3 regions of the Edwardsiella piscicida genome follow, and region 1 is predicted to be linked to each of the others. Evidence: predicted binding sites of a transcription regulator. Region 1 holds the regulator's gene; each other region holds the start of a gene.
The links. Region 1 encodes ArgR, which controls arginine synthesis, uptake and breakdown. Its sites were predicted from a motif close to ANTGAATAAAAATACANT; they were not measured.
Positions count from the first base shown of each region.

Region 2: argF (ornithine carbamoyltransferase) is a predicted target of ArgR. The motif match lies at 6,930-6,947, and genes of this name have one in related genera.
Region 3: argC (N-acetyl-gamma-glutamyl-phosphate reductase) is a predicted target of ArgR. The motif match lies at 1,056-1,073, and genes of this name have one in related genera.

Region 1 is NZ_CP090968.1:428,063-438,081, forward strand. It holds gene mpl (UDP-N-acetylmuramate:L-alanyl-gamma-D-glutamyl-meso-diaminopimelate ligase) at 1-649, shown strand, start outside; gene L1P05_RS01905 (YdgH/BhsA/McbA-like domain containing protein) at 761-1,036, opposite strand; gene argR (transcriptional regulator ArgR) at 1,381-1,851, opposite strand; gene mdh (malate dehydrogenase) at 2,315-3,253, shown strand; gene L1P05_RS01920 (helix-turn-helix domain-containing protein) at 3,359-3,643, opposite strand; gene ispB (octaprenyl diphosphate synthase) at 3,840-4,811, opposite strand; gene rplU (50S ribosomal protein L21) at 5,071-5,382, shown strand; gene rpmA (50S ribosomal protein L27) at 5,401-5,658, shown strand; gene L1P05_RS01940 (DMT family transporter) at 5,746-6,681, shown strand; gene cgtA (Obg family GTPase CgtA) at 6,730-7,908, shown strand; gene pmrB (two-component system sensor histidine kinase PmrB) at 7,954-9,027, opposite strand; gene pmrA (two-component system response regulator PmrA) at 9,024-9,686, opposite strand; gene dacB (serine-type D-Ala-D-Ala carboxypeptidase) at 9,696-10,019, opposite strand, start outside.
Region 2 is NZ_CP090968.1:3,270,961-3,280,979, forward strand. It holds gene L1P05_RS14875 (amino acid permease) at 1-570, opposite strand, end outside; gene L1P05_RS14880 (alanine/ornithine racemase family PLP-dependent enzyme) at 642-1,745, opposite strand; gene L1P05_RS14885 (APC family permease) at 1,747-3,168, opposite strand; gene dokD (ornithine/lysine decarboxylase DokD) at 3,225-4,622, opposite strand; gene L1P05_RS14895 (sigma-54 interaction domain-containing protein) at 4,838-6,286, shown strand; gene rraB (ribonuclease E inhibitor RraB) at 6,399-6,830, opposite strand; gene argF (ornithine carbamoyltransferase) at 7,001-8,002, shown strand; gene L1P05_RS14910 (NanQ anomerase/TabA/YiaL family protein) at 8,070-8,552, opposite strand; gene glpC (anaerobic glycerol-3-phosphate dehydrogenase subunit GlpC) at 8,771-9,970, opposite strand; gene glpB (glycerol-3-phosphate dehydrogenase subunit GlpB) at 9,970-10,019, opposite strand, start outside.
Region 3 is NZ_CP090968.1:3,668,960-3,678,978, reverse strand. It holds gene argE (acetylornithine deacetylase) at 1-1,009, opposite strand, end outside; gene argC (N-acetyl-gamma-glutamyl-phosphate reductase) at 1,213-2,235, shown strand; gene argB (acetylglutamate kinase) at 2,265-3,038, shown strand; gene L1P05_RS16760 (argininosuccinate synthase) at 3,077-4,294, shown strand; gene argH (argininosuccinate lyase) at 4,366-5,748, shown strand; gene L1P05_RS16750 (dihydrolipoyl dehydrogenase) at 5,793-7,241, opposite strand; gene L1P05_RS16745 (glutathione peroxidase) at 7,329-8,063, opposite strand; gene oxyR (DNA-binding transcriptional regulator OxyR) at 8,210-9,133, shown strand; gene sthA (Si-specific NAD(P)(+) transhydrogenase) at 9,116-10,019, opposite strand, start outside.

The sequences.
Region 1 (10,019 bases):
TGAGGCCGCCTGGAGCGCGACGCGTCTGTCGACGGATGCCAGCCGCTTCAGCGTCTCTCTGGACGGTGAGTGCGTCGGCGAGGTCGAGTGGGCGCTGGTAGGGGAGCACAACATGCACAACGGGCTGATGGCGATCGCCGCGGCGCGTCATGTCGGCGTTCCTCCCGCAGAGGCCTGCCGGGCGCTAGGGAGCTTTATTAACGCACGCCGTCGCCTAGAGCTGCGCGGGCAGGCCTATGGCGTCAGCGTGTACGACGATTTCGCTCACCACCCGACGGCGATACTGGCGACGCTGGCGGCGCTGCGCGGTAAGGTAGGCGGCACCGCCCGTATTCTGGCCGTGCTGGAGCCGCGATCCAATACCATGAAGATGGGGGTGTGCAAGAATGAGCTGGCGCCTGCGCTGGGTCGGGCCGATGAGGTATTTCTTTATCAGCCACAGCATATTCCCTGGCAGGTGGCAGAGGTGGCAGAGGCCTGTGTACAGCCCGCGCACTGGAGCGCCGATCTCGGTACGCTAGTGGAGATGATCGTGAAAAACGCGCAGCCGGGCGATCACATTCTGGTGATGAGCAACGGGGGCTTTGGCGATATTCACGACCGTTTGCTGCAGGCGCTGGCGCAAAAGTCCGCTGCGCATCAGGCGTGACTCGCGCAACGTCGAGCGCCGCTATCGGATAAACAAAACCGCAGCTCAGGCTGCGGTTTTGCTTTTTGGGGAATGAGCCCTGACGGGCTCGCTCGCGCCTCAGAGAGAGAATCAGCGGTAGATCAGCGCCGTAGCGTGATAGTTGCCGTCGATACGCTCCTCGATAATACGGAAGGCGCTGGCGCCCTGGGACTGGGCCTTGGTCGCCAGCTGCTGATCGATATCGGCGATGGAACCGTCCAGTCCGCTGACCGTGATAACGCCCATCGGCTGCATGTCGCAGGCCTGAGCCGTCGTGATTTCCTGGGCCGGGGGCTGGGCGGCAGCGGCGCCGAATGAAAGGGCGCAAAGGGTAGCTAACGTGGCGATAGTCGCTTTAATTTTCATTGTGTTATGCCTCTGTTGTGACGGGATGTCGTCGTAAAAATGTGATTTGCATCTCATTGTCGAGTATAACGCAATAACTCAATGAATTAATATCACGCTAATTATTTGTTATGTTATTTTAACGTCGCGTAGGGCGTAGATAGATCTTAATGCGCTAAAAACGGTGTAAAAAAGATACAGGAATATAAAAACCGAATACATAACAGAGAATTATATGATTTTGGCGAAAAGTGCGATTCCCTCGCGAAGGGCGGCGATGCTCGGTAGGGATTCTGAGAAAAAAGCCCGCGGGCGGGCTTTATCATGGCGTAGGGCTGAACGGTTGCCGCTGCCTGCGGCGGTGATTACAGCTCTTGCTCAAACAGCGCCAGAATGGCCGCATAAAGCTGTTCGACGGCAAATCCTTTGGCGGGCGTGGTGAAAATGGTGTCATCGCCGGCGATGGTGCCCAGAATCCCCTCGGATTTCCCCAGCGAATCGAGCAGGCGAGCGATCAGCTGCGCCGCGCCGGGGCTGGTATGGATAACCACGATGGCGTCGTTGTGATCGACGTCGAGCACCAGATTCTTCAGCGGGCTGCTAGTGGTTGGCACCCCGAGTTCGGCCGGCAGGCAATAGACCATTTCCATTTTGGCATTACGCGTCCGTACGGCGCCAAATTTGGTCAGCATACGCGATACTTTGGACTGGTTGATATTGTCGAAGCCCAGCTCCTGCAGCGCCTGTACGATCTCTCCCTGAGAGCTGAATTTTTCTTCCTTGAGCAGCGCTTTGAATGCCTTAGTCAGGTCTTCTTGTTTGGTCGTGTTTCGCATTCTTCACCGTAAGGTAGCTATAGACCTGGTTATTATGCGTATTCGTGAATTTTTATGCAATTTAGTCTGTAAATATCCGTGTCATTCGCGCATGAGCGGCGCAAACGGCGTAAAGCGGACGGATCATAAAGCCGTCACCGCGCGTGGATCGGGAAAAAGAGAGCAAACGCACGGAAAAGGTAAATGAAATGTTATTAATATGATGTTGTTGTAATGTAAAACACAGCGTGGATGTAACGCAGGCGTAATCCGACGTAAAGCATGTGCGGATTTTGCGCACAAATTATTGCTATATCTTTCATCGATAAGTCATTTTTTCTAGAAACCTTGCAGCAGAGCATGGAATTAGTGTGTCAGCTCGCAATCTGAGTGTTAACAGATTGTTTTTTATAAAGTGATCTACTAATGTGCGTAGTAATGCATTCACGGCATTCTCCATTTAAATAGTAACAAGGAGTATAGAATGAAAGTTGCGGTTCTCGGCGCAGCGGGTGGCATCGGCCAGGCGCTCGCTCTTCTGCTTAAGACTCAGCTGCCTTCAGGTTCAGAACTCTCCCTTTACGATATCGCCCCGGTAACGCCGGGCGTCGCCGTTGATCTCAGCCATATACCTACGGCGGTCACGGTGCGCGGTTTCGGCGGTGAGGATGCCTCCCCCGCCCTAGAGGGCGCGGATATCGTGCTGATTTCTGCCGGTGTGGCCCGTAAGCCGGGGATGGATCGTTCCGATCTGTTCAACATTAACGCCGGCATCATCCGTAACCTGATCGGACAGGTTGCGCGTACCAGCCCGAACGCCTGCATCGGTATCATCACCAACCCGGTGAATACCATGGTGCCGATTGCGGCTGAGGTGCTGAAGAAGGCGGGGGTATATAACCCGAACAAACTGTTCGGCGTGACGACGCTGGATATCATCCGCTCCAACACCTTCGTCGGTGAGCTGAAGCACCTGGATCCGACAACGCTGGATATTCCGGTGATTGGCGGTCACTCCGGCGTAACGATTCTGCCGCTGCTCTCGCAGATCCCGGGTGTCAGCCTCAGCGAACAAGAGGTGGCTGATCTGACCAAGCGTATTCAGAACGCTGGCACCGAGGTGGTAGAGGCTAAGGCCGGCGGCGGATCGGCAACCTTGGCCATGGGCCAGGCGGCGGCGCGCTTCGCACTGTCGCTGGTGCGGGCGATGCAGGGCGATGAAAACGTCGTGGAGTGCGGCTACGTCGAGAGCGACGGCGAATATGCCCGCTTCTTTGCTCAACCGCTGCTGCTGGGTAAAGAGGGGCTGGTACAGCGCCTGAATATCGGCACGCTGAGCGCCTTTGAACAGCATGCGTTGGAGAGCATGCTGGAGGTGCTGCGTAAAGATATCGCGCTGGGCGAAGACTTTATCAATAAGTAAGTCTGAGCACGAACCCTTGAAAACCGCAGGCATTGCCTGCGGTTTTTTTGTATCGGCAAGAGTGCCGTGCGCGGCGGGGCTGCGGTGTGGACGACCGGGCGTGGCTCAGATCTTTTTGATCGCGGCGGCGTCGCGGATCAGGCGCTTGCGATCCAGCAGCTCATGGGTGACGGGATCGTAGTAACGGCTGGGCCAGATCTCGCTGGGATGGATACTGAGGGCCTCGGCGATTAGCCATTCGCCTTTGGGCCAGGGACGCGTCAAGGCGTTGGCCAGCGTCGAGCTGGACAGACCGGCGTTACGCGATACCTGAGTGAGCGTCAGCCTGCGCTTATGCAGTGCGGCAATGATCTCTGCCGGGTGCCAGTCTTCCGGGAGCGTTTTTTTCATCGGTGGTTTCCTTATCACTGAAAGTACCTTCATGGCGCCTGCTTAAAAAACTCCTCGGTACTATCTGAAAACCCCTTCTTCTTTTCAATTACTTTCTAACTAATGCGATTAATAGAAAGTTAAAACTGTGATGATGGCTGCAGCGCCACATGCAAAAAAAAAGCGCCCGCAGGCGCTTAGACTCGATGGGAGCCGCTTAGAAACTGCGGTTGACGGCCAGGTTCGCCAGTCCAATCAGGGCCTGTTTATGGGGGCTGTCCGGCAGCGGCGCCAGGGCGGCGATGGCTTTGTCGGCCTCTTCTTCTGCTCGGCTGCGGGTGTAGTCCAGCGAGCCGGCCTGTTGCATGGTTTCCAGCACCGGTTCCAGCAGATGACGGCCATTGCCCTGCTCGATCGCCTGGCGGATCATCGCGGATCGCTCGGCGGATCCGTGGTGCATGGCGTGCAGCAGCGGCAGGGTCGGTTTGCCCTCGTTGAGATCGTCACCGGTATTCTTGCCCAGCGTCTTGCCATCGGCATCGTAGTCCAGCAAATCATCGATCAGTTGAAATGCGGTGCCCAGATAGCGTCCGTAATCCTGTAGCGCTTGCTCCTGCGCGGTATCTGCTCCGGCGAGGATCGCCGAACACTGCGCGGCCGCCTCGAACAGACGGGCGGTTTTGCTGTAGATCACCTGCATGTAGTTTTCTTCGCTGATGTCGGGATCATTGACGTTCATCAGCTGCTGTACCTCGCCCTCTGCGATGACGTTGGTGGCCTCCGACATCAGCGCCAGGATGCGCAGCGACTCTAGGCTGGTCATCATCTGAAAGGCGCGGGTATAGATAAAGTCGCCGACCAGTACGCTGGCGGCATTGCCGAAGGCTGCGTTGGCGGTGGCCTTACCGCGGCGCATATCCGACTCATCCACCACGTCGTCATGCAGCAGCGTCGCGGTGTGGATAAATTCGATCAGCGCGGCGATGGTGACGTGGCGATCGCCCTGATAACCGAGCGCGCGTGCGGCCAGTACGGCGATCATCGGGCGGATCCGTTTGCCGCCGCCGCTGATGATGTAGTAGCCAAGCTGGTTGATAAGCGCGACGTCTGAATTTAACTGGTGAAGAATTCTCGCGTTCACATCCGCCATATCCTGCGCGGTTAACTCAGTAATTTGTTCTAAATTCATTGTTTTATTTCAACTGTGTATGGATGTCCCGCCAGGCGGCAGCCCTTGCCAGGCTGCCATGGGCAGCCAACTATAGTATGATTGTACTTGAAAAATGATTTAGATAAACGGCGGGGAGAAAACTGTGCTTTTTTTCTTCTTTTCTCCTGATTCTACCCTTGTCTTCTGAATGATTTTTGCGTAGAATTCGCGCCCTATTGTGAATATTTATAGCGCGTATCGGACTATGAGCCATGCGTGCGGAAATGCGGAGTTTTATATGTACGCGGTTTTCCAAAGTGGTGGTAAACAACACCGAGTAAGCGAAGGCCAGACCGTTCGCTTGGAAAAGCTGGACATCGCAACTGGTGAAACTGTTGAGTTTGACCAGATTCTGATGGTCGCTAACGGCGAAGACATCAAGATTGGCGTTCCTTTTGTAGCTGGCGGTAAAGTTAAGGCTGAAGTTGTTGCTCACGGTCGTGGCGAGAAAGTGAAGATCGTCAAGTTCCGTCGTCGTAAGCATCATCGTAAACAGCAGGGTCACCGTCAGTGGTTCACTGACGTGAAGATCACTGGTATCAGCGCTTAATTTTAGGAGAGCGGATTAATGGCACATAAAAAGGCTGGCGGCTCCAGTCGCAACGGTCGCGATTCCGAAAGCAAACGCCTGGGCGTAAAACGCTTCGGCGGTGAATCAGTTCTGGCAGGCAGCATCATCGTTCGTCAGCGCGGCACCAAGTTCCACGCTGGTAGCAACGTAGGTTGCGGTCGTGACCACACTCTGTTCGCTTTGGCTGACGGTAAAGTTAAGTTCGAAGTTAAAGGCCCGAAAAACCGTAAATTTATCAGCATCGTTGCTGAATAAGTTTTTCGCGTCCTGAATGATGTAAGGCCCCGCAATACTTTGCGGGGCTTTTTTGCGTTATGAAGACAGAGAGGGACAGGGGCGTCCATGGAGAGTAAACAGAGTGCGGCGCTGGGCATCTCGCTGGCGCTGACGACGGCGATTTTCTGGGGCGCGCTGCCGATCGCGATGAAGCAGGTTCTGCCTGACATGGCGCCTGAGACCATCGTTTGGTACCGTTTCTCCATGGCGGCATTAGGGCTGGGCAGCGTGCTGTGCCTGCGTGGTCAGCTGCCGCCGCTGCGCGTATTTCGACAGCGACGCTGGCTGTTGCTGCTGTCCGTGGCGACGGCGGGGCTGCTGGGGAACTTTATCCTGTTTAGCACCTCGCTACAGTATTTGAGCCCAACCACCTCGCAGGTGATTGGACAGCTTTCTCCGGTCGGTCTGATGTTCGCCAGCGTACTGGTGCTGAAAGAGCGGATGCGGCCAGCGCAGGTGATTGGCGCGGCGCTGCTGATCGGTGGGCTGCTCCTGTTTTTTAATACCAGCCTGGCGGAGATTTTTACCCGTCTAACGGACTACACGCTGGGCGTGTTACTCGGGATGGCGGCGGCCGGGGTCTGGGTATGCTATGGCATCGCCCAGAAAGTATTATTGCGTCGCCTGGCCTCGCAGCAGATCCTGTGTCTGTTGTATGCTTTATGTGCGATCTGCCTGTGGCCGTTAGCGCAGCCGGGCCAGATTTATCAGCTGAGCGGCTGGCAGCTGCTGTGCCTGCTGTTCTGTGGGGTCAATACGCTGGTCGGTTACGGCGCGCTGGCCGAGGCCATGGTGCGCTGGCAGGTGGCGAAAGTGGGGGCGATAGTGACGCTGACCCCGCTGTTTACCCTGATGTTTTCTGACGTTTTAGCGCTAGCCTGGCCGGAAACCTTTATGACGCCCAGCCTGAATACGGTGGGGTATATCGGCGCTTTTGTGGTGGTTGCCGGCGCCATGTTTTCTGCGATTGGTCACCGTTGGTGGCCGCGCCAGCGCGCATAAACCGGATTGCCAGCGGGCGGTCCGGTCACTGATTTACGGAGACAGTAAATGAAATTTGTAGATGAAGCCGTGATCCACATCGAAGCAGGTGATGGTGGCAATGGCTGCGTCAGCTTCCGCCGCGAGAAGTATATCCCGAAAGGGGGACCGGACGGCGGCGACGGCGGCGACGGCGGTGACGTATACCTGCTGGCCGATGAAAACCTGAACACGCTGATCGACTATCGCTTTGAAAAGTCTTTCCGCGCCGAACGCGGCCAGAATGGCCAGAGCCGTGACTGCACCGGTAAACGTGGTCAGGATGTAACGATTAAGGTCCCGGTCGGCACCCGGATAACGGACGTCGATACCGGCGAGGTGCTGGGCGATATGACGCGTCACCAGCAGAAGCTGATGGTCGGCAAAGGGGGATGGCATGGCCTGGGCAACACCCGCTTTAAATCCTCTGTTAACCGTACGCCGCGCCAGAAAACCAACGGAACGCCGGGGGATAAACGCGATCTGAGCCTGGAGCTGCTGCTGCTGGCCGACGTCGGCATGCTGGGGCTGCCCAACGCCGGTAAGTCCACCTTTATCCGCGCGGTCTCTGCCGCCAAGCCGAAGGTGGCCGACTATCCGTTTACCACGCTGGTGCCAAGCCTGGGCGTCGTACGCATGGACAGTGAGAAGAGCTTCGTGGTGGCAGATATTCCGGGGCTGATCGAAGGCGCATCAGAAGGCGCTGGCCTGGGGATCCGTTTCCTGCGTCATCTGGAGCGCTGCCGCGTGTTGCTGCACCTGATCGATCTCGCGCCGATCGATGAGTCCGATCCGGTCGAGAATGCCCGGGTGATCATCGGTGAGCTGGAGAAGTACAGCGAGAAGCTGGCTCAGAAGCCGCGCTGGCTGGTGTTCAATAAGACGGACCTGCTGGCGCCGGAGGAGGCGAAGGCGCGCGCTCAGGCGATCGCCGATGCGCTGGGCTGGGAAGGCGAACACTATCTGATCTCTGCGGCCAACCGCGAAGGGGTGAACGCCCTGTGCTGGGATGTGATGAACTTCTTGGAAGCCCATCCGCGCGAAGCGGAAGTGGAAGAAGAGAAAGAGAAGGCCAAGAAAGCCGAGTTCATGTGGGATGACTACCATCGTGAACAGCTGGAGCAGGCCGAAGCCGAGTGGGAAGAGGAAGAGGATGACGACTGGGATGAAGACGACGACGAAGGCGTCGAAATCATCTATCAGCGTTAATCAATCCGCGCGGAATCTGGGGCTGCCTGTAGGGCAGCCCTTTTTTTAACCGAAATCCTGCGGCGTCAGCGGCAGACGGCAGCAGGCGTTGAGCCCCGGCCCCGGGCGGTTATTACGCAGGGTGAGCTGCCCCTTGTGCAGCTGTAGGATGCGCACCACGATATTCAGCCCCAGGCCGCTGCCGCCGAAGCGCCGATCAAGGCGGTGAAAGGGCTCGGTCAGCTCGCTGGCCCGCGATTCATCGATACCGGGCCCGCTGTCGATGACCTGCAGGATACAGCCGTGTTCGTCCGCGCTCAGCGTGACCCGCAGGAGAATATCGCTGCCTTCTGGGCTGTAGCGGTGGGCATTCTCCACCAAATTACGCAGCATCAGGCGGAGCAGCATCGCATCGCCGTGCATCGCTAGCTGTGACGGCGTCTCCAGCCGAAGGTGCTGTCCACGCAGCGCCAGCATCTCGCACAGCTCGCTGCGCTGGGCGAGCACCACCTCGCTTATCAGCTCCAGCTGCAGGTAATGGCCGCTGGCAAAATTCTGTCCGACGCGCGACAGCATCAGCAGCTGCTCGACCGTGTGCATCAGCTGATCGATGCGCTGCACCAGCGTAGTGGCCTCCGGCACGCCGCTCTGCTCCATCAGCTCAAGGTGTAGGCGTACGCCGGCGAGGGGGGTGCGTAGCTCGTGTGCGGCGTCCGCCGTGAACAGACGCTCCTGGCGCAGGGTGTGCTGCAGGCGGCTAAACAGGTGGTTGAGGGTACGGGTGATCGAGGTGATCTCCGTCATACTGCTGTCGATATCGATGGGCGTCAGGTTACTGGGCGAACGTTTCTCTAGCCGCGCCTGTAGCTGGTTAAGCGGGCGGACTATCCAGCTGACGGCCAGCCAGGAGAGCAGCAGCGTGACGGCCATCATCACCAGGGAGGGGATCAGCAGGGCGGCAATGGCCTCGCGGATCTCTTTATCAACCTGCTCCGTGCGCACCTTGGCGCTGAGGGTTTCGTTAACCAGAAAGCTTATCTGCTCCCGGCTTTCGTGCCATAGCCACAGCGCGCTGACCAACTGGGTGACCAGCAGGATCAGCGCCAGCATAATGAGCAGCGTACGGCGCAGGCTGATCACGGCGTTTTCTCCAGCCGATAGCCGACGCCGCGCAGGGTTTTGATCCGGTTTTTCCCCAGCTTGCGCCGCAGGTTATGGATATGTACCTCCAGCGAGTTGGAGCTGAGCTCATCCTGCCAGGAGTAGAGATCCTGCTGGAGAACTTCGCGGCTGATGGTCTGCCCGGCGCGCATCATCAGGCGCGTCAGGATAGCGAACTCTTTGGGGGTGATCTCCAGCGGCAGGCCGCCGCAGCTGACCTGCTGGCTGGAGAGATCCAGATGGATATCGTCGACCTGCAGAGCGTTGTTGCACAGTCCCTGCATGCGACGGATCAGGGCACGGACGCGCGCCAGCAGCTCGGCCAGCGCGAAGGGTTTTACCAGATAGTCATCGGCGCCGGCGTCCAGCCCGCCGACCCGATCGCTGACGGTATCCCGGGCGGTCAGGATCAGCACCGGCGCGTCGATGCCCTCGCGTCGCCACTGACGCAGCGCGCTGGCACCGTCCATACCGGGCAGCCCCAGATCGAGGATGATCAGGCTGTAGTGACCGCTCTGCAGCAGCGCGCTGGCGCTCGCCGCGTTGCCCGCACAGTCACAGGCGTAGTTCTCCCGCGCCATCGCCTGGGCCAGTCCCTGCTGGATCAGGGTATCGTCTTCCACGATCAGAATTTTCATAGCGGCCCGTTAGTTATTGCGGTAAATATCGCGGTACAGGCGGCTTTCAAAGCGCACCAGCGGCTGACGGCGGGTGCGCTGATCCTGCGGTGGAACCGCATAGCCGGATAGGTACTGCACAAAGGCCATACGCTGTCCGCTGGCGGTGGTGATGAAACCGGCCAGGTTATACACCCCCTGCAAGGAGCCGGTCTTGGCGGAGACCTTGCCGTCAACGCCCGCCTCATGTAGACCGCCGCGGTACTGTAGCGTTCCATCGTAGCCGGCCAGCGGCAGCATGCTGATGAAGTTCAGCTGGCTGTCATTTTGGGCGATGTACTGCAGGACCTCCAT
Region 2 (10,019 bases), 920 kb from region 1:
CGCGCCGCTCCCCTGCAGGCGCAACATCATCACGACCCCGGCGGCGATAAACAGAACGATGGCGAACACTTTGACCGCCGACAGCCAATATTCACACTCGCCAAAGCTGGCGGCGGACAGCAGGTTCAACAGCAGCAGTGAGATCAGGATAGTGAGACAAAACAGGTAGATGGGTACGGCGGGGAAGCACTGGTGGGCGATAAGTCCGGCGGCGGTCAGGTCGGCGGCCAGCGAAAATACCCAGCTCAGCCAGTACAGCCAGCCGATGCTGTAGCTCCACAGCGGGTGGGGGAGAAACATCAGCGCATAGTGCTGAAACGAACCGGAGTGGGGAAACGCGCAGGCCAGCTCCCCCAGGCACATCATGGTGATCAGCATCACCCCGCCGCCCAGCAGATAGGCCAGCAGGGTGCCGAGCGGCCCGACGCTGTGCAGCGGCTCGGCAATGCCGATAAACAGACCGGTACCGATGGTCCCCCCCAGCGACATCATCAGCAGGTGGCGCTTTTTCAGCGTGCGCTGGAGCGCCGGACCGGTTGAGGGTGAAGGCGTCTCCATCTGACAAGCCATGGTATCCCCCTGTGTAAGGTGCATTCTGCGCGCCGACGCGGGTACGCCGGCGCGCGTTTATGGCCTCTGGCTCATCCTTTAAAACGGCGCTGCACGCCCGTGGTCTGACAGGCCATCAGCAGCCCGGTATAGTCCAGCTCAAAGCTGATGCTGTCCCCGACCTTCAGCGCCTCATCGCAATCCTCGATATCCACCAGCGTATGGTCGCTGGTCTGTCCCAGCAGCGTGATGGCGTCGTTGCAGGGCGTACAGTTTTCCGCCGGCACATCCTGACGGCCAAAGGCCAGCAGCGCGCGGCGGCGGGTGCCCTTATCGACAAAGGTCTTGCTCTGCAGGAAGGCATCGACCCCCAGCTCGCCGACCGGCACCGTCGGCTTGCTGTTCAGCTCGATGATCTCGGCGTGCAGCAGATACATATCCGAGCAGGCCCGCGCCACCGGCTTAGTCGAGTGGTGAAACGCCGCCAGATACTTCATGTCGACATATTCGATGCCGAACTCATGCAGCCCGCCGATGCGCAGGTGGTTCAGCCCCTGCGGCCAAATGCCCTTGTCCAGCAGATGGACGCTGGTGCAGTTGCCGGCCGACAGACGGCGTACGGCGATGCCGCAGTCGCTCTCCAGACGCCGAGCGATGGCCTGGAAACGCTCGCCGTTTTCCACCGTCGGCAGCACCGTGCCATAGCAGTTGAAGTTGGTGCCCAGCCCGTACAGCGCCAGCCCCGGCAGCGACGCTATCAGCCGCACCGTCTCCAGGATCTGCGCATAGTGCTCAAACCAGATCCCCTCGCGCAGATCGCCCATATCCACCATCAGCAGCACCTGATGCACCTTGTCCTGACGCAGCGCCTCGGCGGAGAGAGCCCGCAGCACCGCGGGCTCGCTGTTTAAGCTGATATCGGCGTAGCGTACGACCTCTTCTATCTCGCTCAGGCAGGGGCTGCGCAGCAGGCAGGTGGTGCAGCCGGTTGCGCGGATCTTCTTCAGGTTATAGGTGCGCGACTCGGCGACCACGCGAATCCCCCCCTCCACGACGGCGCGGGCGGTCTCCGGGCAGCCGTCAAACACTTTGTTGACCGCCATGACCTCGATCCCCTGCTCGCCCAGCAGCGTCACCTCGGTGCGGGCATTGTCGCGCAGCTTGCGCAGATCTATCTCTAGCGTTGGCATATACATCTTATTTTGCTCCCTCACTCAGTAACTTCGCATTGCGCCGCTGCGCGCGGTGATAAATCAGCTCCGCCACGACCACGGCCAGCACCGCGCCGCCAATAATCTTGCCGGCGTACTGCATATAGCCGCCCATGTCGATCTGTGACGGCGGGATAAACAGCAGGCATACGGCAAAGGCGATAGAGATAAAGCCCAGCGCCGGCAGCACGATCGGCAGGACGCGTCCCGGAATACGGAAGCTGCGCGGGGTATCCGGCTGGGTGATGCGCAGGCGATAAAAGGCCGGGAACATCACCAGATAGGGGATAAAGTAGGTGATGGTCGTCAGCGCGGTCAGCATCCAGTAGGCGGCGGCGACGCTCGGCGAAACAAAGGTCGAGAAGCACAGCACCGTCACGATGATGGCCTGCCAGACTAAGGCAAACGCCGGCGTCTGGTATTTGGGGTGCAGACGCCCGATGCGCTCGCCCAGCAGGTTATCCTCACGCGAGGCCTCCTGCAGCATATAGATGGGCCCGACCAGCCAGGAGTTGATTTGCCCCAGGGCGCCAAAGAACATACAGATGGCCATGACCGGCAGCAGCCACGGCATATGCAGGGTATTGGCGGCGGAGCGCATGGCCTGCATCACGCCGGCGACGATATCGGTCTGCCCGGCCGGCAGCAGGGTATTCAGCGCCCAGGTGCCCACCATGTAGATGCCGACGATCACCGCGGCAGAAAACGCCATGGCGCGCGGGAAGTCACGCTGCGGGTTGCGGGTGCGCCCGGCGATCATCGGCGCCACCTCCAGACCGGCAAAGGCAAACATCATGCTGGAGAGGAAGACGATAGTGTCCCAGTGGCTCAGATCCGGCACCCAGTTGGCGGGCGTGGCGTAGTCGGTCTGCATCGGGTGGCCGGTCGCCAGCCAGACGATCGCCAGCAGGATAAGGATCGCCGACGGGATAAAGACCCCACACCAAGCGCTGACGCTGTTGATGATCTTGGTCCACTGCATACCGCGGATATTCATCAGGGTCAGCAGCCAGAAGATCACCATCGATCCGACGCCGATGAAGATCTTATTCTCCGCCAGCGAAGCGCTGAACATATAGCCGAGGGCCGTGAAGCCAAACTGCAGCATCAGGGGGAAAAACAGCACGCAGGAGAACAGGAAACAGACCACGACAATCCAGGCGATGCGTTTACCAAAGGCCTCCTTGATCCAGACGAAGATACCGCCATCCTTCGGCCAGCCGGTCGACAGCTCGCCGCAGACCATGGCTAACGGGAAAAACAGGCAAAATGCGGCGATCACCCACAGCAGCATGGCCGAGGCGCCATAGGGGGCGACGTTGGGGATCTGCCGCAGGCTCAGAATGGCAATGACATTCATAAAAACAATGTCTTTGATGCCGAGCTTACTGGTGTCTTGAGTACTCATGGACATCTCCAGAGCCAGAGAAAACAGAAAAGGGGAGCCGCGGCCCCCCGTGCAGATTAATAAATGTCGTACTTGACCATGTCTTCGTAGCTGTCCTCACGACGGATCAGGCGATCATTGCCCTGACGATCGATCATCACCACCGCGGTGCGCGGACGGTTGTTATAGACCGTCTGGCTTTCGATCGAGTAGGCGCCGGCGTCCAGGAATGCGACGACGTCGCCGATCGCCGTGTCGTGCGGCATCAGGAACTCCTCGCCCTTCACGCCGACGTGGAAGTAGTCGCCGCCGTCGCACAGCGGACCCGCCAGCTTGATGTAGCGATCGTGCGCTTCGGTGATGCGCGAGGCGTTATAGACATAGAAGAACCAGTCAAAGTGCTGGCTGTCGGAAAGGACGCTGTAGCCGGCGTCGACAAACTTCCACTCCACGTGGCACTCCACGTTACCGTCCACATCGTAGTTGGTCTTACGCTTCTCGCAGGCCACCTCCGTCAGCAGAACCGCCGCCGAACCGGTCACCTTGCGCCCCGGCTCGATACAGATCTGCACGTCGGTGCGCCACTTGTGCACCTCGCTGATGACGGCATCGGCAAAGTCCTGCGCGGTGATCCCGGCGTACATGTTGTCCTTGAGCGGATCGCCGTTCTCTTCATCGTACTTGTACGGCACCGGGATGCCGCCGCCGACGTTGATCAGATCGAACGTGATCCCCAGCACCTGCTCCAGACGGCGGGATTCGTCCACCAGCACGCGGGTCGCTTTGGCAAACGGCTCCGCCTCCGGCACCTGATCGCCTACGTGCATGTGCAGGCCGCGCAGATGCACGTAGGGCATCGCCAGGATACGGCGGCAGGTCTCTTCGGCCTGCTCCAGATCCAGGCCCGACTTGGCGTGGAATGCAGTGACCAGCTCGGCGTGGGTGGCGGACGGCACGTTCGGCTCGACGCGTACGCACACGTTGGCGGTCTTCTTCAGGCGGCGGGAAATCGCATCGATATGGTCCAGCTCATACAGGCTGTCGACGTTGATCAGGTACAGATCGTTGGCGATGGCGTACTCCAGATCCTCCGGCTTTTTCACCACCCCGTTAAACACGATCTGATCGCCGCGAAAGCCGACCTCGAGGCACTTGCGCACCTCATACTGCGAGTTGGCCTCGGCGCAGATCCCGGCGTCGCGGATCGCCTGCAGCACCCCCATCACGGAGCAGGTTTTGGAGGCGAAGAAGGTTTTGGTGTTCGGATGGGCGGAAAAGGCCTGCTCGATCTCGCGGATATTGCGCACGATCTCCGCCTCGGAGAATACGTAGAAGGGGGTGCCATACTTCTTCGCCAGCGCGGTGACATCCTGTCCCTCAAAGCACAGCTTACCGCCGCGGGCGCTAAAGCGACGGTCGTGTTCAATTACGTTATGACGCAACTGGTTATAGTTTTTAATAACATTATCTGACATAAAAACCTCTGATTGCTGTGGATAATATTGATTGATATCGTATCGATAGCAATGCTATAGCAACGCACGTGCCAGTTTTTAAATCATTAAAAATCAAATAGATAAAATAAAATCGCCTTGCCAAACATTGGTCGGTCGGTCTGTTTTTCGTCGTAGCGCCGAAAATTCGGCGCCCGTACGCAGGCGCCCGGCAGTCAACCCAAGGAAAATGCACCATGCCGTCAGTCAACCCGGATCTCCGCAGCGCACTCAGCATGTTTGCGCGATTTTTCGACCTGATTCATCAGCCCCTCGCCATCATCGATGAGCAGGGCCGCTACGTGTACTACAACCAGGAAAGCGCGGAGCTGGACGGCTGCAGCGCAGAGTGTGCCCTGGGCCGCCATATACTGGCCGTCTACCCGCGAATGAAGGAGAGTCAGAGCACCATGCTGTGCTCACTGAAAAGCGGCGTTGAGTACGTGGGGAACTACCAGGTGTACTACAACGCCCGCGGGCGAGCGGTCGACTATCAGCATACGACGGCGCCGCTGTACGCCCGCGACGGCAGCATGGTGGGTGCCATCGAGATTGGCCGCGATATGTCGGGCGTACGCCGCCTGCAGGAGCAGGTCGTCGAGCTGAACCAGCGTCTTTACGCCGCACCCGACGAGGACAGCCATGCCATCATTACCCAGGATCCGGCGACGCTGGCGCTGATCGACAAAGGAAAACGCCTGGCGCAGAGCAACGTGCCGGTGATCATCGTCGGCGAGACAGGAACCGGTAAGGAGCTGTTTTCCCGACTGATCCACCGCTGCAGCCCGCGGGCGGAGCGCCCCTTTATCGCCCTGAACTGCGGCGCCCTGCCGTCGACCCTGATCGAGAGCACGCTGTTCGGCACCGTCAAAGGCGCCTTTACCGGCGCGGAGAACAGCAAGGGGTATCTGGAGCTGGCCGACGGCGGCACCCTGTTCCTGGATGAGCTCAACGCCATGCCGCTGGAGATGCAGAGCAAGCTGTTGCGCTTTCTCCAGGATAAAACCTACTGGAAGCTGGGCGGCAGCCAGCAGAAACAGTCGGACGTGCGCATTGTGGCGGCGATGAACGAGGCGCCCGCCGCCCTGATAGAGCAGGGAAGGCTGCGGGCCGATCTGTTCTATCGCCTGAGCGTCGGTATGCTCGCGCTGCCGCCGCTCTCCGCGAGGCCGTCCGACATTCTGCTGCTGGCGAACCACTTCCTCACGAAATACCGCAACGACGTGGTGCACCGCATCCACGGCATCGCCAAGGCGGCCCAGGATACCCTGCTGCGCCGGCGCTGGCCTGGCAACGTACGCATGCTGGAAAACACCATCGTGCGCAGCATGATCATGCAGGATCACGACGGCCCCCTCGACTGCATCGCCTACGATGAAGAGGCGCAGAGCATGATCCCGTCGCGCGGCGCATACCCCCCGTCCCCCGTCGAGCCGCCGCCCGGCGCGTATCCGACCGCCCAGGAAGCGGGCAATCTGGCCCAGCGGATCGCACGCTATGAGCGCGACCAGATAGTCCAGGCCCTCAACCACAGCAACGGCTGCATCGCCCAGGCGGCGCGCAGCCTGGGGCTCTCACGCACTACCCTGCAGTACAAGGTGCACAAATACGCGATCCATCTGGGGGTCATTGAGACGCTAGGCTAACGCAAAAAGGGGGGTTACCGCGGGACGCGCCCTGCCTCGCCGGGGGAGGCTACAGACAAAAAAAACGGGAGCCCGCAGGCTCCCGTTAGTCCGATCGCGATCGGCGTCGATCTCAATGGCGACGACCGTCGTCGTCCTCGTCGATCGCCTCTTCGTCGTACTCCTCGCCGTCGTCACCCTCTTCGCCGTCCGGATCCTCAAAATAGGTTCCCCAGCCGTCGTAGCTGACGCCGTGTTTTTCCGCCAGGGCGATCAGCTGCTCGACCTGAGCATCGATGGTCTCGGCGTTCAGACCCACTTCACTGATCACATCGCAGCACATCAGCAGGATGCCCTCTTCAACCTCCAGCTCCTCGGCGTCGGTCACTTCGTAGCCCAGCTTGAACGCCTCTACGGCGGCCTGCTCCAGCACCTCAAAGCTCTCCGCCGACAGGTGGTGCTCAATGGTGTACAGCGCGTCCGGATCGCTGCCGTCGTCCAGCAGCTCCTCAATAATCATGCGGGTTTCTTCACGCTGTTCTTCCAGCAGCTCTCGGTTTGCCATTTCACTGATCCTCAATCGCTAAGCCTTTGGCGCATTCTCCCACAGGCGACGGCGCCTCACCACTCAAGAAAATACAATATTTCACGCCCGGGGGTTGAAAATGAATTTTAATACACATAATGTGAATACAAATTCATCGCAACATACCCCCACAGACGGAGATGAGCCATATGGATCAGCTTAATCAGCAGCACTTCCTGAGGTTACTGGATTTCACCCCGCAGCAAATTGCATATCTACTCAATCTGGCTGCCGAGCTGAAGCAGGCCAAAAAACAGGGGTGCGAACGCCCTCGTCTGCGGGGAAAAAACATCGCGCTGATCTTTGAAAAGGACTCCACCCGCACCCGCTGCTCCTTTGAGGTGGCCGCCTACGATCAGGGCGCCCACGTCACCTACCTCGGCCCCAGCGGCAGCCAGATAGGCCATAAAGAGTCGATCAAGGACAGCGCGCGGGTGCTCGGCAGGCTGTATGACGCCATCCAATACCGCGGCTTTGGTCAGCAGGTGGTGGAAACCCTGGCGCACTACGCCGGTGTCCCGGTGTGGAACGGCCTGACCGATGAGTTTCACCCCACGCAGATCTTGGCGGACTTCCTCACCATGGGCGAACACTGCGCCAAGCCCCTTTCCGCCATGAAGCTGGCCTATCTGGGCGATGCGCGCAATAACATGGGCAACTCACTGCTGGAGGGCGCCGCGCTGATGGGGATGGAGCTGCACCTGGTCGCGCCCAAGGCCTACTGGCCGGAGGCCGAGCTGATCGCCCAGTGCCAGGCCATCGCGCAGCAGACCGGAGCGAAGCTAGTGCTGACGGAGGAGGTCGCCGAAGGGGTACAGGGCGCCGACTTCCTGTATACCGATGTGTGGGTCTCCATGGGCGAGCCCAAATCGGTCTGGCAAGAGCGCATTACCCAGCTGCTGCCGTATCAGGTCAACCTGCAAACGCTGCAGCTGAGCGGCAACCCGCAGGTAAAATTCCTGCACTGCCTGCCCGCCTTCCACGACGAGATGACCGGCGTAGGCCAGCAGATGGCCGAGCAATATGGGCTGCACGGCGGGATTGAGGTGACCGATGAGGTGTTTGAATCGCCCCACAGCATCGTCTTCGATCAGGCGGAAAACCGCCTGCATACCATCAAGGCGGTGATGGTGGCGACCCTGGGCGAATAACGGCGCGCGGCGTCAGAGACCGTGCGCCGCGCGAGCCAGCGGTCACCGCCGCTGGCCGCCGTGACCGCTACAGCAGGCCGAGCGCCTGCGCGTCCAGCTTGATCACCGCCTTGCGCACTCGCGCCGGCTCACCCAGCGCGCACAGCGGCTTGTGCACCTCGCCGGGATAGAACACCACAAAATCGCCCGCGCACAGCGCCAGCTGCTTCTCCTGCAGACCGCCCGCGCCCACCGGCAGGAAAGCGATATCCTTCTCCGCCAGCAGATCTTCCCCGGCTACGCCCGGCGCCAGATTGCTAAAGCCCATGCCCTCTTGCCCCTCCAGCACGATCTGGATATCCAGGTAGCGGGCGTGGTATTCGGCGCGGCGCGTTTCGGCCGGCGCCGTATCGTCGTGGGCGATCAGCACGAACTGGCGCTGCGCATCAATTTCATAGCGTCCCGCCGGCGTTTCGGCGCTGAAGTTGGCCATCACATACTCAATCGCCTGGCGCAGCGCGGCCGGCAGATACGGCATTTGATCCAGATAGTGAACGTTACCGGTTAACATGACTCGTCATTCCCTTGTTTATAAAACTGCGTTTTATTTTAACCAGGGGACGACGACGTAACTGCGCCGTCCGCCACATTTATGGCAGGGGCGTCAGAAAGAAAAAAAGGTCCCGGCGCAGGCCGGGACCCAACAGGGACACTCACTCTAACAGGCAGTAATAACAAGAAAAGCACGATGATACAGAGCGGCCCCGTCACCGACGGGGCGCCGATAGGCTACGCCAGCGCCTGGGCCAGCAGGGAGATCGGATGTTCGCAGCGCTTGCTGGTGGACATTTCGATCTGCCATTTACAGGTTTCACAGTCGGTGACCACCAGATCCACACCGCTGGCTTCGATCTGGCGGAACAGCCCGGCGCCGATGCCCTGTGCGGTCTCATAGTTCTCCTTCTTGAAACCGTAGGTCCCGGCGATACCGCAGCACTGCGAGTCCAGAATGATAAGCTCTACGCCCGGGATCATCTGCAGCAGCGCCAGGGTATAGGGCGCCCAGCCCATCCGCTCCATATGGCACGGCGTATGGTAGGCGATCTTCAGGTTCAGCGGCTTCAGGGGCAGCGTGCGTCCGCCGTCGAGCAGACGGTAGAGATGGCGGGTCGCCAGCTCGACCCGATCGCGCACCGGCGTGGTATCGATATCCAGCACGTGCGGGTACTCGTCGCGCAGCATAAAGGTGCAGCTTGAGGAGGTCGCCACCACCGGCAGCCCCTTCTCCAGCACCGCCTCGCTCAGGGAGTCGGCGTTCACCCGCGCCTGTTTCTTGGCCTGATCGATAAAGCCGTTGGCCACCAGCGGTACGCCGCAGCACTTCTCACGCGACAGCAGCTGTACCCCGATATCCATGGCGTTAAACACCCGTACCAGATCCTTACCCAGCTGCGGATGGTTGTAGTTCACGTAGCAGCCGTGGAAGAACGCCACCTGCTCACTAAAGCGCGCCTGCTCCGCGCTCTGCTTGCGCATCCAGCTACGGAAGGTGCCATGAGAGTATTTAGGCAGTTCGCGGCGGTGGTCGATCTTCAGCGCCTTATCCAGCAGCTGACGCACCGGCTTCAGGCCGGTGGTGGCGTTGATCAGCGGCGCAAACGGCGTAGAGAGGGTACCCATCAGATCGGTATGGCTGAGGATGGCGTCGCGCAGCTTGGGCTTATGGTTACCGTACTGATTCTTGGCGCGCAGAATGATGTCGCCGATCTTCACGTCGGACGGACAGGCCACTTCGCAGCGCTTGCAGTTGGTACAGTACTTCAGCGCCTCATCGTACAGCTGTGGATCCTTCAGGCGCAGACGCTCCCCGTCCGGGCCCGCCTGTTTTGGACCGGGATAGGCCGGATTCACCTTGGCGACCGGGCAATAGGTGGTGCACACGGTGCACTTGATACATTGTTCAAAGCTGTTATCAGCAGGCAGGCTCATTACGCGTCCTCCGCCAGAATCTGTTGCGCGGCGTGCAGGGCGGTGAGCA
Region 3 (10,019 bases), 520 kb from region 1:
GGAACGGCGCCTCGGTACAGTAGTTGACGACCTCTGCTCGTTCCCCCAAGAGTTGTTCTATTGCCTGTACCAGCGGCGCGTGGCGCGGACATTCATAGCCGGGGATCGGCGGATGCAGGTGCTCAATACGCAGACGTCCCGGCCACTGCGTCGCGATGGGCGCCAGCGCCTGGTTCAGCAGCTCGCTGAGATCGTTCAGCGTCATTCCCGGCAGCGGGCGCATATCCAGGTGCAGTTCGCAGCAGGCGCAGATGCGGTTGGCCGCATCGCCCCCGTGGATATGCCCTAGGTTCATGGTGGGGTAAGGGATATTAAAGGCCGGATTGTGGTAACGCTGCTGCAGCGTATTGCGCAGGGTGAGCAGGTGGCCGATGGCATCGTGCATGATCTCAATCGCGTTAACGCCGCGCGCCGGATCGCTGGAGTGTCCTGACTGACCGGTGATGCGGATGGCCTCGGAGAGATGGCCTTTATGGGCCCGGATCGGCTTAAGGGAGGTGGGCTCGCCGATGATGCAGCAGTCGGGGCGTAGCGCGGTGCTGGCGGCAAAATAGCGCGCGCCCGCCATCGAGGTCTCCTCATCCGCCGTCGCCAAAATGTAGAGCGGTTTATTCAGTTTATGCAGTTCGATATCGCGTAGGGTATCGATGATAAAAGCGAAGAATCCTTTCATGTCTGCGGTGCCAAGACCGTACAGGCGATTATCTTGTTCGCTGAGGGTGAAGGGATCTCGGGTCCAGCGTCCCTCGTCAAAGGGGACCGTATCGGTGTGCCCCGCCAGCATCAGTCCGCCGGATCCCTCGCCATAGCTCGCCAATAAATTGAATTTATTCCGTGTGTTAGGTATTGGCTGTACCTCAACACGCAGCCCGAGATCGCTCAGCCATCCTGCCAGCAGCGTGATTAACCGTTCATTGCTCTGATCCAGTGCGCCGTCGTTGGCGCTGATGGAGGGGGTTGCGATCAGCGCACGGTACAACGCGATAAATGAGGGTAATTGCGTATTCATGGTTGACAGCCTCAAGTTTGGATAGTATCAATATTCATGCAATAATTATGAATAAAAATACAATAAAGCATCATCAAATGGAACAGACAGGGACGCCCGAGTATTGGCAGCAGCGGTGGGGCTAACTGGATGTGTGGTCAGGGGCTGAGGCATCTCAGTGCACGGCCGGTATCCACGGTTAACCAAGAGGAGCGATCGCAGCGATGTCCAGTATTCAGAGGCCGTTAAATGGGTTAATCGTTGGCGCCAGCGGCTATACCGGTGCTGAGCTCGCCGCTTATCTGCAGCGCCATCCCCACATCACCATAGCGGGTTTGACCGTGTCTGCGCAAAGCGTTGATGGCGGAAAATTGTTGTCAGATATTCACCCGCGGCTGAAAGGGGTGGTCGATCTCCCGTTGATTGCCAGCGACGACAGTGCGGCGCTGGCCGATCTGGCTGATGTGGTCTTTCTGGCGACCGATCATGCGGTTAGCCATCTTCTGGCGCCTAAGTTTCTGGCGGCCGGGTGCACCGTGTTCGATCTCTCCGGCGCCTATCGGCTCCGCTGCAGCAAGGTCTACCCGCAGTATTACGGCTTTACGCATCAACACTCAGAGTGGCTTGAGCAGGCCGTATATGGTTTGGCGGAGTGGCAGGGCGTGGCGCTGCGCGCGGCGCAGCTGATCGCGTTGCCGGGGTGCTACCCAACGGCGGCGCTGCTGGCGTTAAAACCGCTGCTGGATGCTGGGCTTATCGATACGGCGCAGTGGCCGGTTATCAACGCCGTCAGCGGCGTTAGCGGCGCCGGGCGTAAGGCCAGCCTCGGCAGCAGCTTTTGCGAGGTGAGCCTGCAGCCCTATGGGCTGTTTACTCATCGTCATCAGCCGGAGATCGCCACGCATCTGGGCATTCCGGTGATTTTTACCCCCCACTTAGGCAATTTTCCTCGCGGCATACTGGAGACGATCCATCTGCGGGTAAAACGCGGCGTGGATGCGGCCGAGGTGGCGACGGCTTTTTATCGGGCCTACCAAGATAAGCCTTTGATCCGCCTGTGTCAGGGAACGCTGCCGTCCATCGGCGCGGTGGCGGGTACGCCGTTTTGCGACATCGGCTTCTCCCTGCAGGGGCAGCATCTGATCGTGGTTGCCGCAGAGGACAATCTGCTGAAAGGGGCGGCGGCCCAGGCGGTGCAGTGTATGAACCTGCGCTTTGGCTTTCATGAGACGTGCGCTCTTCTTTAACTATCTATCCCGGACAGACAGAGGCAGCTATGGATCCGTTAATCATCAAACTCGGCGGCGTATTACTCGATAACCCACAGGCGATGGAGCGTTTATTTCAGGCGCTGCTGGCCTACCGACATCACGATCGCCGTCCGATCGTCATCGTACACGGCGGCGGGTGTCTGGTGGATGAGCTGATGGCGCGCCTGCAGCTGCCGGTGGTGAAGCGGCAGGGTCTGCGAGTCACGCCGGCCGACCAGATAGGCATCATCAGCGGTGCGCTGGCGGGGACGGCGAACAAGACGCTACAGGCCTGTGCTATTGCGCACGGGTTGGCGGCGATCGGCCTGTCGCTGGCCGACGGCGGGGCGGTGCAGGTGAGTCAGTTGGATGCGTCTCTGGGGCACGTTGGCCAGGCGCAGCCGGGATCGCCGAGGCTGCTGCGTCAGCTGCTGGCGGCGGACTTTCTGCCGATCGTCAGCTCCATCGGCATCAACGCTGACGGGATGTTATTGAATGTTAATGCCGACCAGGCGGCGACGGTGCTGGCGGCGACCCTGGGCGCGGATCTGCTGATGCTGTCTGACGTCAGCGGCATCCTCGATGGTAAGGGACAGCGCATTGCGGAGATGACGGCGCAGAAGGCGCAGCGCCTGATCGAGCAGGGCATCATCACCGATGGGATGGTGGTAAAGGTGAATGCGGCCTTGGAAGCCGCACGGACGCTGGGGCGCCCGGTGGATATCGCCGGTTGGCGTCACGCCGAAAAGCTGCCGGCGCTGTTTAACGGCGAAGCCGTCGGCACGCGTATTCATGCATAACACAACGACACGATTCGGTTAAGAATAAGGAAACCCGTATGGCAACCCAAAGCATCAGCAAAATCGTTCTGGCCTACTCCGGCGGCCTGGATACCTCCGCCATCATTCCATGGCTTAAGGAAAACTACGGCGACTGTGAGGTTATCGCCTTTGTGGCGGACATCGGCCAGGAGCGTGAAGATCTGGTGGGCATCGAGCAGAAGGCGCTCCGCTCTGGCGCCACCTCCTGCTATGTCGTGGATCTGCGCGAAACCTTTATCAAAGATTACGTCTATCCGGTGCTGAAGAGCGGCGCGCTCTATGAGGGCAGCTATCTGCTGGGGACGTCGATGGCCCGCCCGCTGATCGCGAAGGCGCAGGTTGAGCTGGCGCTGACGCTGGGGGCCGACGCCCTGTGCCACGGCGCGACCGGGAAAGGCAACGATCAGGTGCGCTTTGAAACCACCTATACCGCGCTGGCGCCGCAGCTGCAGGTCGTGGCGCCGTGGCGTGAGTGGGATCTGCGTTCGCGTGAGGCGCTGCTCGACTATCTGAAGGGGCGCGATATCCCCACCACCGCAACGCTGGAGAAGATCTACAGCCGTGACGCCAACGCCTGGCATATCTCTACCGAGGGGGGCGTACTGGAGAGCCCGTGGAGCCCGGCTAACCAAGACTGCTGGGTGTGGACCTGTGCTCCCGAGGAGGCGCCGGATCAGCCAGAGCTGGTGACCGTGGGCGTGGAGAAGGGTGAGGTCGTTTCGGTCAACGGGGTGGCGATGACGCCCTTTGGCTGCCTGCAGGCGCTGAATGCGCTGGGCGCCCGCCACGGCGTAGGGCGTATTGATATCGTCGAAAACCGCCTGGTGGGCATTAAATCGCGCGGCTGCTATGAGACGCCGGGGGGCACCATCATGATGGCGGCGCTGCGCGGCGTGGAGCAGCTCGTACTGGATCGCGACAGCTTCCAGTGGCGTGAGAAGTTGGGCCAGGAGATGTCCTACGTCGTGTACGACGGCCGCTGGTTCGCGCCGCTGCGTCAGTCGCTGCAGGCGGCGGCCGATGCGTTGGCCGAGGCGGTGAGCGGCGAGGTGGTGATCAAGCTGTATAAAGGGCAGGCTACCGCCATTCAGAAGACGTCGGCCAACAGTCTGTATAACGAAGCTTTCGCCACCTTTGGTGAGGATGATGTGTACGATCACAGCCACGCCGGCGGCTTTATTCGCCTGTTCTCCCTCTCTTCGCGCATTCGTGCGCTGAACAGCGCAAAGCAGTAGTACGCACAGGGCAGAACGCGGGCCGCGCTGCGGCCTGCCGATCATTTTATTCTGAGTACGGAGCAGTCACTATGGCACTTTGGGGCGGGCGTTTTTCCCAGGCGGCAGATCGTCGTTTTAAACAGTTTAATGATTCCCTGCGCTTTGACTATCGGCTGGCGGAGCAGGATATCATCGGGTCCGTCGCCTGGTCCCGGGCGCTGGTGACCGTCGGCGTACTGACGGTACAGGAGCAGCAGCAGCTGGCGCAGGCGCTCGCGGCGCTGTTGGAGGAGGTCCGCGCCGATCCCCACGCTATTCTGGACAGCGATGCGGAGGATATTCACAGCTGGGTGGAGCAGCAGCTGATTGGGCGGGTCGGTGACCTGGGTAAAAAGCTGCATACCGGGCGCAGCCGCAACGATCAGGTGGCGACCGATCTGAAGCTATGGTGCAAGGCGCAGGGCGAGATGCTGCGCCAGGCGCTGATAGCGCTGCAGCAGGCGCTGACGGATTGCGCCCGCCAGAATCAGGATGCGGTGATGCCCGGCTATACCCATTTGCAGCGGGCGCAGCCGATCACCTTTGCCCATTGGTGTCTGGCCTATGTCGAGATGCTGGCCCGTGATGAGAGCCGACTGGATGATGCCCTGCGGCGTCTGAATACCAGCCCGCTGGGCAGCGGCGCACTGGCCGGTACCGCCTATCCTATCGATCGCGATCGGCTGGCCGACTGGCTGGGGTTCTCTGCCGCAACCCGTAACAGCCTGGACAGCGTATCCGATCGCGATCATGTCCTGGAGCTGCTGTCGGCGGCCGCCATCGGCATGGTGCATCTGTCGCGCTTCGCCGAGGATCTGATCTTCTTTAACAGCGGAGAAGCCGGCTTTATCGAGCTATCGGAGCGGGTCACCTCCGGATCGTCGCTGATGCCGCAGAAAAAGAACCCGGATGCGCTGGAGCTGATCCGCGGTAAGTGTGGACGGGTGCAGGGGGCGCTCAGCGGCATGCTGATGACGTTAAAAGGGCTTCCGCTGGCCTACAATAAGGATATGCAGGAAGACAAAGAGGGGCTGTTTGATGCCCTGGACACCTGGCTGGACTGTTTACAGATGGCGGCGCTGGCGCTGGATGGATTGGCGGTGAGGCGCCCGCGTTGTGCCGAAGCGGCGCAGCAGGGATACGCGAATGCCACGGAGCTGGCGGATTATCTGGTGGCCAAAGGGATCCCGTTTAGGGAGGCGCATCATATTGTCGGAGAGGCGGTCGTGGCCGCGTTGGCGCAGGGTAAACCGCTGGAGGCGCTGCCGCTGGAGACGCTGCAGTCATTCAGCCCGGCGATCGGCGCCGATGTCTATCCGCTGCTGGCGCTGGACTCCTGTCTGGTAAAACGCAGCGCCCGCGGCGGCGTAGCGCCGCAGCAGGTCGCACAGGCGATTGATGATGCCCAGCGGCGGCTGGGTAACATTCTCTGATGCGCAGCGCGCCGGCGCCATCGGGTGCGCCGGCGCGGGCGGGATTAATCCCCCGGACAGCGCAGGCAGCGCTCGATTTCGTCGCTGCCCAAACGCAGTTTGCTTTGCAGATCGCGTAGGGCGGTACGCACCCCTTCCTCGATGACCGGATGGTAAAACGGCATATCCAGCATCTGGTCTACGGTCATCTGCTGTTGATGGGCCCAAGAGAGCAGGTGGGCAAGGTGCTCGGCGTCCGGCCCGATCATCTCTGCGCCGAGGAAGCGGCCGCTTCCCTGCTCAGCATAGACATGCAGCAGGCCCAGGTTGCGCAGCATGACGCGGGATCGTCCCTGGTTTTCAAATGAGACCTCCCCGACGGCGAAGCAGCCGCAGGCGCCATATTTCTCATTCAGCTCGCGGAAGGTGGATCCCACCATCGCGATCTGTGGGTCGGAAAAGACCACCGAGAGGGGGCTGCGGCGCAGTCCCGGGGCTATGTGGGGATAGCGACCGGCGTTCTCACCGGCAATGCGCGCCTGATCGCTGGCCTCGTGCAGCAGCGGCAGCTGGTTGCTGGCGTCGCCGGCAATAAAGATATGCTCGACGTTGGTCTGCATCGTCAGGCGATCCGCCAGCGGTACGCCGCGAGCATCTCGCTGTAGGGTGGTGTTTTCCAGCCCCAGGCGGTCGACGTTGGGACGACGGCCGGTGGCGGCCAGAACGTAGTCCACCAGGATATCCTGCGTTTGACCATCCAGATCGCGATAGCGAATGAAGACCTGCTCCCCCTCACGCTGTAGGATCTCTACCTGTGCGTCGGGGTCGAGATAAAACTCTGCGCCCAGTTTATCCGCGGCATAGCGGCGGACCTCGGCATCCGTCAGCGGCCCGACGGCGCCGCCGACGCCGAAGACCTTGACCTCGACACCGAGCCGGTGCAGGGCTTGCCCCAGTTCAAGGCCGATGACGCCGGGGCCGAAGACGGCAACGGCGCGCGGCAGCGTATCCCAGGCGAACAGATCGTCGTTGACGATCAGGCGATCGCCCAGAGCATCCCAAGCGGCAGGCCATACCGGGCGTGAGCCGCTGGCGATGACGATGCGTTTGGCATGGATACGGGTATGTTCAGCAACCTGCAGGGTGTGATCGTCCAGAAAGCGGGCATAGCCAAGGATTTTGTCATCCGCGGGAATGCTGTCGACGCTCTCCATGACGAAGCCGACGAAGCGATCGCGTTCGCGCTTCACGCGGTCCATCACCTCTCGACCGTCAATGCGGACCTCACCCTGGGGGTGGATACCGAAGGCGGGTGCGCGGGCGATCTGATGCACGGATTCGGCCGCGGCGATCAGCAGCTTAGAGGGCATGCAGCCCACGCGGGCGCAGGTGGTGCCAAAGGGACCGCCTTCAATCATCACTACGCTGGGGGTATGGCGTTTGGCCGCGCGATAGGCGCCCAGACCGGCGGTGCCGCCACCGATCACGGCAACGTCGACGTGTAATTCTTTCATTGCATGATTCCTGGAATACCGAAAAAAAAGGCGGGACAAGCCCGCCAATACGTTGGCTTTGATGGGCCATGGGTGGCCCTATTGTTGTTAAGCCGGTTGCAGGTAGTGCTCCAAATCATCGCTGCCGCCGATATGCTGGCCGCCGATGTAAACCTGAGGCACCGTCGCTCGGCCGCTGATGGCGCGCAGGCTGACGGTGGTCGCGTCTTTACCCAGGATGATCTCTTCATACTGGATGCCGCGATCCTGCAGCATCTGTTTGGCCTTGGCGCAGTAGGGGCAGCCGGGTTTGGTAAACAGGGAAACCGAGGCCTGCAGCTTGTGCTCCGGCGCGAGGTATTTCAGCATGGTATCGGCATCGGAAACCTGGAACGGGTCGCCCGGCAGGTTCGGCTCGACAAACATCTTCTCGACCACGCCGTTGCGTACCAGCATCGAGTAACGCCAGGAGCGCGGCCCAAAGCCCAGCTCCGCTTTTTCGACCAGCATGTTCATCCCACGGGTGAACTCACCATTTCCGTCGGGAATAAAGGTGATATGTTCGGCTTTTTGATCGTTTTTCCAGGCATTCATAACGAAGGTGTCGTTTACCGATACACACAGAATGCTGTCCACACCGTGCTGGTGGAATATCGGCGCCAGTTCGTTGTAGCGTGGCAAGTGGCTAGAAGAGCAAGTCGGCGTGAAGGCACCCGGCAGTGAAAAGACGATGACGGTTTTGTCGCGGAACAGCGCGTCGCTGGTGACATCGAGCCATTTATCCCCTTGGCGGGTATGAAAGGTAACCGGTGGAACGTTTCTGCCTTCTTGACTGCTAAACATGTAATACAACCTTCCTTTCTGATCTGATGCGAAATTTGCGATGGGACCTTTATTTAGGATTTATTATTGTGGCTCTCACTTGATAGTTCTAATCGTTCATTGCTATCTTATTCATCGATATTTACTATCGCTTGCGGGAGAAAAACATGAATATCCGGGATTTAGAATATCTGGTGGCGCTGGCGGAGCACCGTCACTTCCGTCGGGCGGCGGATTCGTGCCATGTCAGCCAGCCCACCCTGAGCGGGCAGATCCGCAAGCTAGAGGATGAGCTGGGGGTGATGCTACTGGAGCGCACCAGCCGTAAGGTTCTGTTTACCCAGGCGGGCCTATTGCTTGTGGAGCAGGCGCGTACGGTGCTGCGCGAGGTGAAAGTGCTCAAGGAGATGGCCAGCCAGCAGGGTGAGGCGATGTCCGGCCCGCTGCATATTGGGCTGATCCCAACCGTTGGTCCCTATCTGCTGCCGCAGATCGTACCGATGCTGCACCAGGCATTCCCCAAGCTGGAGATGTACCTGCATGAAGCGCAGACCGCGCAGCTGCTGGCCCAGTTGGACAGCGGAAAGCTGGACTGCGCCATTCTGGCGTTGGTGAAGGAGACGGAGGCGTTCATTGAGATCCCGCTGTTTGATGAGCCGATGACGCTGGCGGTGTATAGCGATCATCCCTGGGCGGAAAAAGAGCGTATCGCGATGCCGGAGCTGGCGGGGGAGCATCTTTTAATGCTGGAAGATGGGCACTGTCTGCGCGATCAGGCGATGGGCTTTTGCTTTGAGGCCGGCGCCGATGAAGACACTCACTTCCGGGCGACCAGCCTGGAGACCCTGCGCAACATGGTCGCAGCCGGCAGCGGGATTACGCTGTTGCCCGATCTGGCCGTACCTTCCCAGCGCCAGCGCGACGGCGTCTGTTACCTGCCTTGCTATAAGCCGGAGCCTAAGCGAACCATTGCTCTGGTCTATCGTCCCGGTTCGCCGCTGCGCGCCCGCTATGAGCAGCTCGCGGAGGCTATCCGCGAGCATATGCAGCAGGTCATGATCCAGCGAGAGGCGTTAAAACAGGCGGTTTAGGCCGTTAAGCGCCGCCACGCGGTAGGCTTCTGCCATCGTGGGGTAGTTGAAGGTGGTATTGACGAAGTATTCGATAGTATTGCCTTCCCCCTTCTGCTCCATGATCGCCTGCCCGATATGAATGATCTCTGCAGCGCGCTCGCCAAAGCAGTGGATCCCCAGGATCTGCTTGGTTTCGCGGTGGAACAGGATCTTCAGCCCTCCGACGTTCATTCCAGCAATCTGCGCCCGGGCCAGATGTTTGAACTGCGAGCGACCCACTTCATACGGAATTTTCATCGCGGTCAGCTCCTGCTCGGTTTTTCCGACGGAGCTGATCTCCGGAATGGTGTAGATTCCGGTTGGAATATCTTCGATGAGGTGTGTATGGGCTTCCCCACGGGTGATGACCTGCGCGGCGATGCGCCCTTGGTCATATGCGGCAGAGGCCAGGCTGGGGTAGCCGATGACATCTCCAACGGCGTAAATATGCGGCACTGCGGTCTGATAGCGGGCGTTGACCTTCAGCTGACCGCGCTTGTCTGCCTCTAGGCCGACCGCCTCAAGACACAGCCCGTCGGTATTCCCGGTGCGACCGTTGGCAAACAGCAGGCAGTCTGCCTTGACCTTTTTCCCGGAGCGTAGGTGAACGATAACGCCGTCCTCCAGCCCCTCAATCTGCTCAAACTCTTCGTTGTGGCGGATCACTACGCCGTTATTCCAGAAGTGGTAAGAGAGCGAGTCCGACATCTCCTGATCCAGGAAAGAGAGCAGCCTATCGCGCGTATTAATCAGATCGACCTTAACGTTAAGGCCGCGGAAGATAGAGGCATACTCACAGCCGATAACGCCGGCGCCATAGATGATGATGTGGCTGGGCTCATGGTGCAGATTAAGGATAGAGTCG